2 regions of the Bradyrhizobium sp. 1(2017) genome follow, and region 1 is predicted to be linked to the other one. Evidence: riboswitches for the same ligand, from Rfam matches in the RefSeq annotation. Region 1 holds a riboswitch; the other holds the start of a gene.
What was found. Region 1 has a riboswitch for cobalamin ahead of HAP40_RS14200 (energy-coupling factor ABC transporter permease). Riboswitches for the same ligand answer to the same signal wherever they lie in the genome.

Region 1 (4,183 bases):
TGGACGCCAGAGCCTGCGGCGAACGGCCTGAACGTGACGCCGCCCGGTCAGCGCATCGCGCTGGCCCGCGATGCGGCGTTCTCTTTCGTCTATCCGCATATGCTGGAAGGCTGGCGCGCGGCCGGTGCCGAGATCGTGCCGTTCTCGCCGCTGGCCGATGAAGTGCCCGACGCAAGCGCCGATGTCTGTTGGCTGCCCGGCGGCTATCCCGAGCTTCATGCCGGCAGGATCGCGGCCAACGCACGCTTTCGCAGCGGCTTGCAGGCCTTTGCCGAGACCAGGCCCGTGCATGGCGAATGTGGGGGCTATATGGTGCTGGGTGCCGCTCTGACCGACGGCGATGGTATCAGCCATGAGATGGCGGGGCTGCTTGGTCTTGAGACCAGCTTTGCCAAGCGCCGCATGCATCTGGGCTATCGACTTGCCGAACTGGCTGCGCCGATGCCGGGGCATCACATCGGCGCGCGCCTGCGCGGCCACGAGTTCCACTACTCGACCATCCTCACCCAGCCCGACACGCCGCTGGCGGTCGTGCACGACGCAACCGGCGCGGTCATCGCCGAGACCGGCTCGCGGCGGGGACAGGCCACCGGCACATTCTTCCATCTGATTGCGGAGGACCGGTGAGCGGTTTTGTCTCCTTCATCTCCGCCGGCCCCGGCGATCCCGAGCTCCTGACGGTGAAGGGCGCCGCGCGGCTGCGCCAGGCCGACGTCGTGCTTTATGACGATCTTGCCTCCGGCGCGATCCTCGACCTCGCCCGGCCCGGTGCCAATCTCGTCGCAGTGGGGAAACGGGCCGGGCGGCCCTCGACCAAGCAGCACCACGTCAACCGACTTTTGGTCGACTATGCCGCGACAGGCTCGCGCGTGGTGCGCCTCAAGTCCGGCGATGCCGGCATTTTCGGCCGGCTCGAGGAGGAGCTTGAGACGCTGCGCGATGCCGGCATCGGCTACGAGATCATTCCGGGCGTCACATCCGCCTGCGTCGCCGCCGCTCAGGCCGGCATTCCCCTGACCCGGCGGCACACCTCGCGGCGGGTGCAGTTCGTGACCGGGGCCGACGTCACCGGTGAGCTGCCGCCAAACCTGAATTGGGCGGCGTTGGCGGATCCGGAGGCGACCACGGTGGTCTATATGGGCCGGCGCACTTTTCCGGCGCTTGCCGCAAGATTGATCGAGCATGGTCTCGCTGCGGATACGCCGGCGCTGTTCGCGGAATCCCTTGGCCGTCCCGACGAGCGACTGGTCCGCACCACCATTGCCGAGCTCGCCGAGCAGCTTGCGCGCGGCGGCGCCGCTTCCACGGCCGCCGTCATCCTGTTCGGGGCGCTGGCGGGGGATTATCGCTCATGATCGCCGCGCTTCGCCCCTTGACGCAAGCTCTGCGAAAGGGGCACACAGGAGAGGCATGGTGCTCGACGCGGCGCAAAGCGCCGGAGCATAATTGGGAATGGGGATGGGCGGACCCAGTTGCGGCGCCCAAAACCCCAGCCGCCCCCGCGACTGTAAGCGGTGAGGGGCTCCGATCAGCCACTGGGCCGCAAGGCACGGGAAGGCCGGAGAACCCCAGTGAACCGCGAGCCAGGAGACCGGCCGTGCACGTTTTTGGGCCAAGGCCGTCGGGTGTGACAGCAGGAAGGATCTGAGCCATGCATATCGAGCCAGGAGTGGTGACGGGCGCCAAGCTCGTGTTGAGTTACGCAACCGGCATCGCGGCAGGCGGCGTTGCCTTGAAGCTCGCAGTCGAGACCGTGCGCGAGCAGGGCGTCGGCTCGTTCGCCGCGCGCACGCTGGCCACCACGGCCCTCGTGTTCGTTTTCTTCGAGATCCTGCCGCACTTCCCGGTCGGGGTGTCGGAGGTGCATTTCATCCTCGGCTCGACGCTGTTCCTGCTGTTCGGCGCTGCGCCTGCCGCCTTCGGCCTCGCATTCGGCCTGCTGCTTCAAGGCCTGCTGTTCGAGCCGGTGGACCTGCCGCAATACGGCATGAACGTGACCACGCTGCTGGTGCCGCTGTTCGCCATTCAGGCCATCGCCACGCGCATCATCGGTCGCAACACCGCCTACGTCGATCTGAAGTACGGTCAGGCGCTGGCGCTTTCGACGACCTATCAGGCGGGCGTGATCGCCTGGGTCGCGTTCTGGGCGCTCTATGGCTCGGGCTTTGCGATGAGCAACCTCGCCAACATCGCAACCTTCGCGGCCTCCTATGCGCTGGTCATCGTGATCGAGCCGCTGGCCGATCTCGCCGTGCTGGCGCTGGCAAAGTCGCTGCGCGGTGTCACCGCGCCTGGCCTCGTCACTCCGCGCCTGCACAACGCGGCGTAAGAGATCAGCGAAGGGCGGCCGGTGCGGCCGCCCTTCGCGCTCGCGATGCTCACGCTCTCCCTGATAGGCATCGGTTGCGGCGATCCCGCGCAGCTCACGCGCGCCGCGATCGCTGCCATCAACGCCGCCGATCTCGTCCTGATCCCGCGCAAGGGGACGGCGAAATCCGATCTTGCGGATCTGCGGCGGACCATCTGCGCGGAGGTGCTCACCAGCGCGCGTGCGCGCATCGCCGAGTTCGATCTTCCCGTGCGCGACGCAGCCGAGGCGGATTACCGCAAGGGCGTGGACGATTGGCACGATGCCGTGGCCGCGACCTGGTCGCAGACGATCGCAAATCATCTCGAAGGCGACGGCAGGGTTGCGCTGCTGATCTGGGGCGATCCTTCGCTCTATGATTCCTCGCTGCGCATTGCGCGGCGGCTCGATCCACCACCGGCAATCGAGGTCGTGCCCGGCATCACCTCGATCCAGGCGCTGTGTGCGGCGCATGCGCTGCCGCTCAACGACATCGGCGAGCCGTTCCTGGTCACGACAGGCCGTCGCCTGCGCGAAGGCGGCTGGCCGCAAGGCGTCGACACCGTGGTGGTCATGCTCGACGGCGGCGCGGCGTTCCAGTCGCTCGATCCGGCCGGCCTCCACATCTGGTGGGGCGCTTACCTCGGCATGCAGGATCAGGTTATCATGTCTGGTCCGCTCGCCGAAGTCGGCCCGCGCATCGTCGCCCTGCGGCAAGAGGCGCGCGAGCGGCATGGCTGGATCATGGACAGCTACATTCTCAAGCGCCTGATGTAAGCGAGGCAGCATGCTCCCCGAATGGGTCTACAAAAAGTGCGCCGAGATCTCTGCCGTCCATCGCGAGGCGGCGATTGCGCGGCAGGCGCAACTGACGAAGCCGACCGGTGCGCTCGGACGGCTGGAGCAACTCGCGATCGAACTGGCCGGCCTTCAGGCGACCGGGCAGCCACGTGCCGCGCGCGTGCCGATCATCGTCTTCGCCGGCGATCATGGCATCGTCGCGCAGGGCGTGTCGGCCTATCCGCAAGAAGTGACCATCGCGATGATGGCGAATTTTGCCGCCGGCGGCGCCGCGATTTCGGTGCTGGCGCGCGAGCTCGGCTCCAGCCTGGAGGTGATCGACGCCGGCACGCTCGCGCAAGGAAAGATGGCGGGCGTCGTTACCGACAAGCCGCGCTCTGGCACGCGCGATTTCAGCGTCGAAGCCGCGCTCATACCTGCCGAGTTGGCATCCGCCTTCGAAACCGGTCGGCGTGCGGTCGCGCGCGCGGAGGTCCATCAGCCCGATCTTCTTGTCTTCGGAGAGATGGGCATCGGCAACACCACGGCGGCGGCGGCGATTGCAGCAAGCCTGCTCGGCATCAACGCCGAGGAGATCGCGGGCAGCGGTACCGGTGTCGATGCGGCCGGCCGCACGCACAAGGCGCGCGTGATCGACGCTGCGATCGCGCGCCATGGCATTGCGGGAGCGGCGCCGGAGCAGATCCTGTGTGCCGTCGGCGGTTTGGAGATCGCGGCGATCTGCGGCGCGATCATCGCGGCTGCGCAAGCGCGCATTCCCGTATTGATCGACGGCTTCATCGTGTCGGTCGCAGCGCTGGCGGCGGTGCGGATCAACCCGTCGTGCCGGCCATTCCTGCTGCCGTCGCACCAGTCGGCGGAGCAGGGACATCGGCTGGTGCTCCGCGCGCTCAACGTGCAGCCGCTGATCAGCCTCGATCTCAGGCTCGGCGAGGGATCGGGCGCGGCGGTCGCGCTCCCCCTCGTGAGGCTCGCCTGCAGCCTTCACAACGGCATGGCAACCTTTGCGCAGGCCAATGTGCCTGACAGGCCTAG
Region 2 (4,183 bases), 1.4 Mb from region 1:
GCTTGCCGCTTGCCGTCCCAGCCGGTCATCCGATACACCGGCTCGTCGGCCAGCATGGAAAGCCGGAGATCGCGCGGATAGCGCGTGGCGCCTGCCGCCTTCATCGCGTCGTCCGGCGAGAGCCTCACCTTCTCCCATTGAATAGCAGGAAGTGCTGCCAGCCTTTCCTTGTCGGAGAGGCCGGGAAAAGCGACATACATCATCACCACGCCGGAAATGAACCACATGGCGAAGAACAGGCAGGTGACGATGCCGACCCAGCGGTGGCCGATGTACAGCCATCGCCGGAGTGCGCGTTTCAGCGCGCGTGCCACGCTCAGAACTTCACGTTGACGGCGAGCTGCGCCGTGCGTGGCATGCCGAGCAGCCACTGAGTGGTGCCGCCCGACGTCGTGTAGACCTCATCGAAAAGGTTGTAGACGCGGAACGACACGGTGGTGTTGGGATCGGGCCTCCATTGCACACCGGCATTGACGATGTTGTAGGCCGGGCGTGTCACCGTGTTCGCATTGTCCGCGTAGGTTTTGCCGACGATCTGGACGCCCGCGTTGGCCGACCAGTTCGGGGCGAAGGCCCAGGTCGCCCAGATATTGGAGACGTGCTGCGGCACATTGACGGGTACGTTGCCGGCATAGTTCACGCTGCCGCCGCCGACCGCCTGCACGAAGTCGTCATACTTCGCGCGCAGCAAGGCTGTATTGGCGTCGATACGCCAGCCGTAATCGAGCAGGAAACCCACTGATGCTTCGACACCGCGTGACGATTGCTGGCCGACCTGGACGGTCAACGACGGAATGTTGGGATCGCGCGCCAGCAGGTTGTTCTTCACGATCTCGTAGCCGGCCAAGGTCCATTCGCCGCGGCCGCCCCAGAATGATTGCTTGACGCCGATCTCGATCTGTCTGCCGGTGGCGAGGTCGAAGTTCTTGTTTGCGGAGGACAGGGAGATCAGCCCTCCGACCGGATCGACCGCGGTGGCATACTGGCCATAGAAAGCGAGATCCCTGACCGGTGTGTAGACCGCACCTGCGCGCCAGGTTGTCGAGGAGAACGACTTCTCGAAGCTGTTGGCGGGCGAAACATAGTCGGTGCGCGTGATCGTCGGTTCGTCCTGACGTATGCCGGCAATCAAGGACAGTTGCTCGGTGACCGACAGCCTGTTCTCGGCAAACAGCGCGTATTGATTGGTCACGCTGCCGTAGCCGGGAACCGTGGCGTTCGGGCTGTTGAATGCGCCTGGGATGAAATTGAACGGATTGACGGACGACGAGCCCCCATAGGGCGAATTGTTGGTGTGGGCAAAGTTGATGCTGTTGACGTCGAAGCCTGCAAGGAACTCATTGGCCATGCCAAGGACATGCCCGCGGAATTTCGCGTCCATGCGATTGCCGACCTGCTGCTGATCGTGAAAAATCTCGATGTAGCTGGTTCGGTTGACCAGGCCGGTGGCAGGAATATAGGCGTAGCTTTCGACGTCCTTCCAGTGCCGCTTGGAGTTCAAATAGTAAAGCGTGTTCTGAATCGAAATTCCATCGGCGACCTGCCAATCGGTCTTCACCTGGTTCCAGCTATCCTGATAGCGGATGTGGCTGTCGCTGACGTTGTAGTTCTTGAAGCGTAGAGATTCATCGAGCCTGCCGTTGATCAGCGGCGTGCCGAAGTAGCGGGACGGGTTGCGGTCACCATAGTCCGTGGACAGCGTCCACGTGACGTCTTCGTTCTGCCTGACCTGAACCACGGCATGAAGCGCGACATTCGAGGTGTCGTCACGATCGACCCAGCCGTCGGACATGTTGCCGGAGGCGGTGATGCGGTATGCGACGTCCTTGCTGACCGGACCGCCGCTGTCTACAGCAATGCGTCGCGTCATGTTCGTGTCCAGCGAGACCTCGGCCTGGTTGCGAGGGACCCACAATGGCAGTTTCGAAACGATGTTGATGGCGCCGCCCACCGCGCCCGCGCCATACATCACCGACGCAGGACCGTGTAGCACCTCAATGCGCTCGGTCGACCACGTGTCGAACGGAAAGGTCACCGTACCGGCGCCGATATAGAGCTGGGTGCCGTCATACAGCGTCATCACGGAGCCGAGACCGGTGAAGCCGCGGGTATTGAAAGAGACGCCGCCATTGCCCGGCGCCGGGCTCGCGGTGAAGCCGGTGGCATTTTGCGTGACCGCGTCGAGAATGTTCTGCTGGCCACGTTCGGAGATGGTCTCGGCGGAGATCACCTCGACACTGGCCGGAGTCTGCAGCCGCGTCAGGCCGAGCCGGCTGCCGGCCGTGCTCGCGCCGGTGAGGTTGAGCGTCGGTGCGGCGAAGACAGGACCAGTCGGCGCGGCAACTTGTGTATTGGTAGTCACGTTGCGCTGCTGGCGCGACCGCGCGGCGCGGGCGGCAGCAGAGCTGCGTTGGGTGCTGCGGGCATTCGGCGGCCTCGCCGGTGGCTGCACCACCACGGGGGCGAGCGTCTGGACCGGCGTTTGGGACTGTGCCCAGCCGTCGGTCGATAACACGAGGCAGGAGAATGCAACTGAACGGAGCAACGCGCGGCGGCGCCGTGGCGCGAAGATTATACGGGAGATCATCAATAGGCTCGCGATAACGTGGCACGTCACCGCGAACGCAGTCTGGCCGCTTCCTCAGGAGGAAGACAACTCAACACCCACCAGGACACCCCGCCCAATGTGCTCGCGTGTGACCACGACTGACGGCAGGTCTCCTGGCTCGCGGGTCGTTGCCTGTCGCCGCCTTCCCAGGCCCGCAGGCCCAGTGGCATTTGGCGAAGGCTCACCGCTTACAGTTGCGGGGGCAGCCACGGCGTTGGGGGATCCCCGCACCGTATTCCCTATTGATCTCCCGAAGGAGAACCGTCGCAGTCACCCTAGTTTTATTTGCAAAGCGCTGTCAACTGGCTCTCCCGAGACAGTTCAGCGCCTCGCACCGTCATCGGCGATGCGGGGATCCTCCACCGCACGTCGGCGAAACACCCCAATCCTGTGTCAAGCCTTTTCGTTGAAAATATTCCACTTTACCGAAATTCGGATTTATCGTATGTGTTGCCCATCCCAGACCACCAAAGGGGCGGTCGTACGTCGTCACGAACGCGGGCTGGGATTGCGGTGGACGCGGGCGGCGCTAAGGCGGGTCAGTTGCGTGCAGGGCGAGATGAACCTCGTGAGCATGGCACGTCCCGCGAAGACGGACGGCGCCCGTGCCCTGCGAAGCCTCTTGGCAAAGCAGGGTCGTCCGCGTACGGCGAAACCGTGTGGTCCTGGCCGTCGTTGCTACGGTCAAGCCCTGGCGAAGGCGTCATCGCGTCAACCGGCGCGCTGCCGTGCATTTCGTTGGGGTGAGGGAGGCCAGAAGGAACTCGGCTCCCGGGAGAGCGCGGCATAGGCCGTCAAACCATCGCGCAGGGAAGGCCTGGTCTTGGCTGCCCTGTGTCTCCCCTGTGCACTGCGCGTGCATTCGTTCAGCGCAGGGGTCTTATGGGTGCCAGCCGGTGCCCGGTCTTCCCTGCGCCCTTTTTTTCGAGAGGGTGTGAAGAGCACAGCTCGGGCAGAACATGCCGCGAGAACGCGTTCGCGTTTGTGATCTGCCTGCCAAATGATCTTCCGTACGAGCATGATGCATCGGCCTCGGCGGAGGTGGTCGTTCCCTTCAGAATCTGCCTTGATACGAATTCAGCGCGGAGGATAGTTGAATGAGCGGTTTGGTGATCTCTGGCGGCCGGGTGGTGGATCCCGCCAGCGGGATGGATGCCATCGGCGACGTGGCGGTGGTGGACGGCAAGATCGCGGCGGTCGGCTCCTCGCTCGGCGGCGCGGAGCGGGTGATCGACGCCACCGGCCTCGTGGTCGCGCCCGGCTTCATCGATCTGCACGCGCATGGCCAGTCGGTCCCGGCCGACCGCATGCAGGCGTTCGACGGCGTCACGACCACGCTCGATCTCGAGGCCGGGGTGCTGCCGGTCGCGTCCTGGTATGAGCGCCAGGCGCGGAAGGGCCGCGTGCTGAACTACGGCGCTGCCGCCAATTGGGCGTTTGCGCGCATCGGCGCAATGACGGGCTCCAATGCGGAGAGCTCGCTGGAGGCATTCGGCAATGCCATGCGCGACCGCCGCTGGATCGAGAACGTCGCGACCGATGCGGAGGTCGCCGGCATTCTCGAGCGCCTGTCAC

Region 2: another riboswitch for cobalamin. It lies ahead of HAP40_RS07955 (TonB-dependent receptor); the one in region 1 lies ahead of HAP40_RS14200 (energy-coupling factor ABC transporter permease).

What each region holds. Positions count from the first base shown of each region.
Region 1 is NZ_CP050022.2:3,029,587-3,033,769, forward strand. It holds gene HAP40_RS14190 (cobyrinate a,c-diamide synthase) at 1-627, shown strand, start outside; gene cobA (uroporphyrinogen-III C-methyltransferase) at 624-1,355, shown strand; cobalamin riboswitch at 1,395-1,614, shown strand; gene HAP40_RS14200 (energy-coupling factor ABC transporter permease) at 1,652-2,329, shown strand; gene cobF (precorrin-6A synthase (deacetylating)) at 2,375-3,124, shown strand; gene cobT (nicotinate-nucleotide--dimethylbenzimidazole phosphoribosyltransferase) at 3,135-4,183, shown strand, end outside; gene HAP40_RS14215 (histidine phosphatase family protein) at 4,180-4,183, opposite strand, start outside.
Region 2 is NZ_CP050022.2:1,647,591-1,651,773, forward strand. It holds gene HAP40_RS07950 (PepSY domain-containing protein) at 1-314, opposite strand, end outside; gene HAP40_RS07955 (TonB-dependent receptor) at 317-2,587, opposite strand; cobalamin riboswitch at 2,695-2,889, opposite strand; gene HAP40_RS07960 (amidohydrolase family protein) at 3,706-4,183, shown strand, end outside.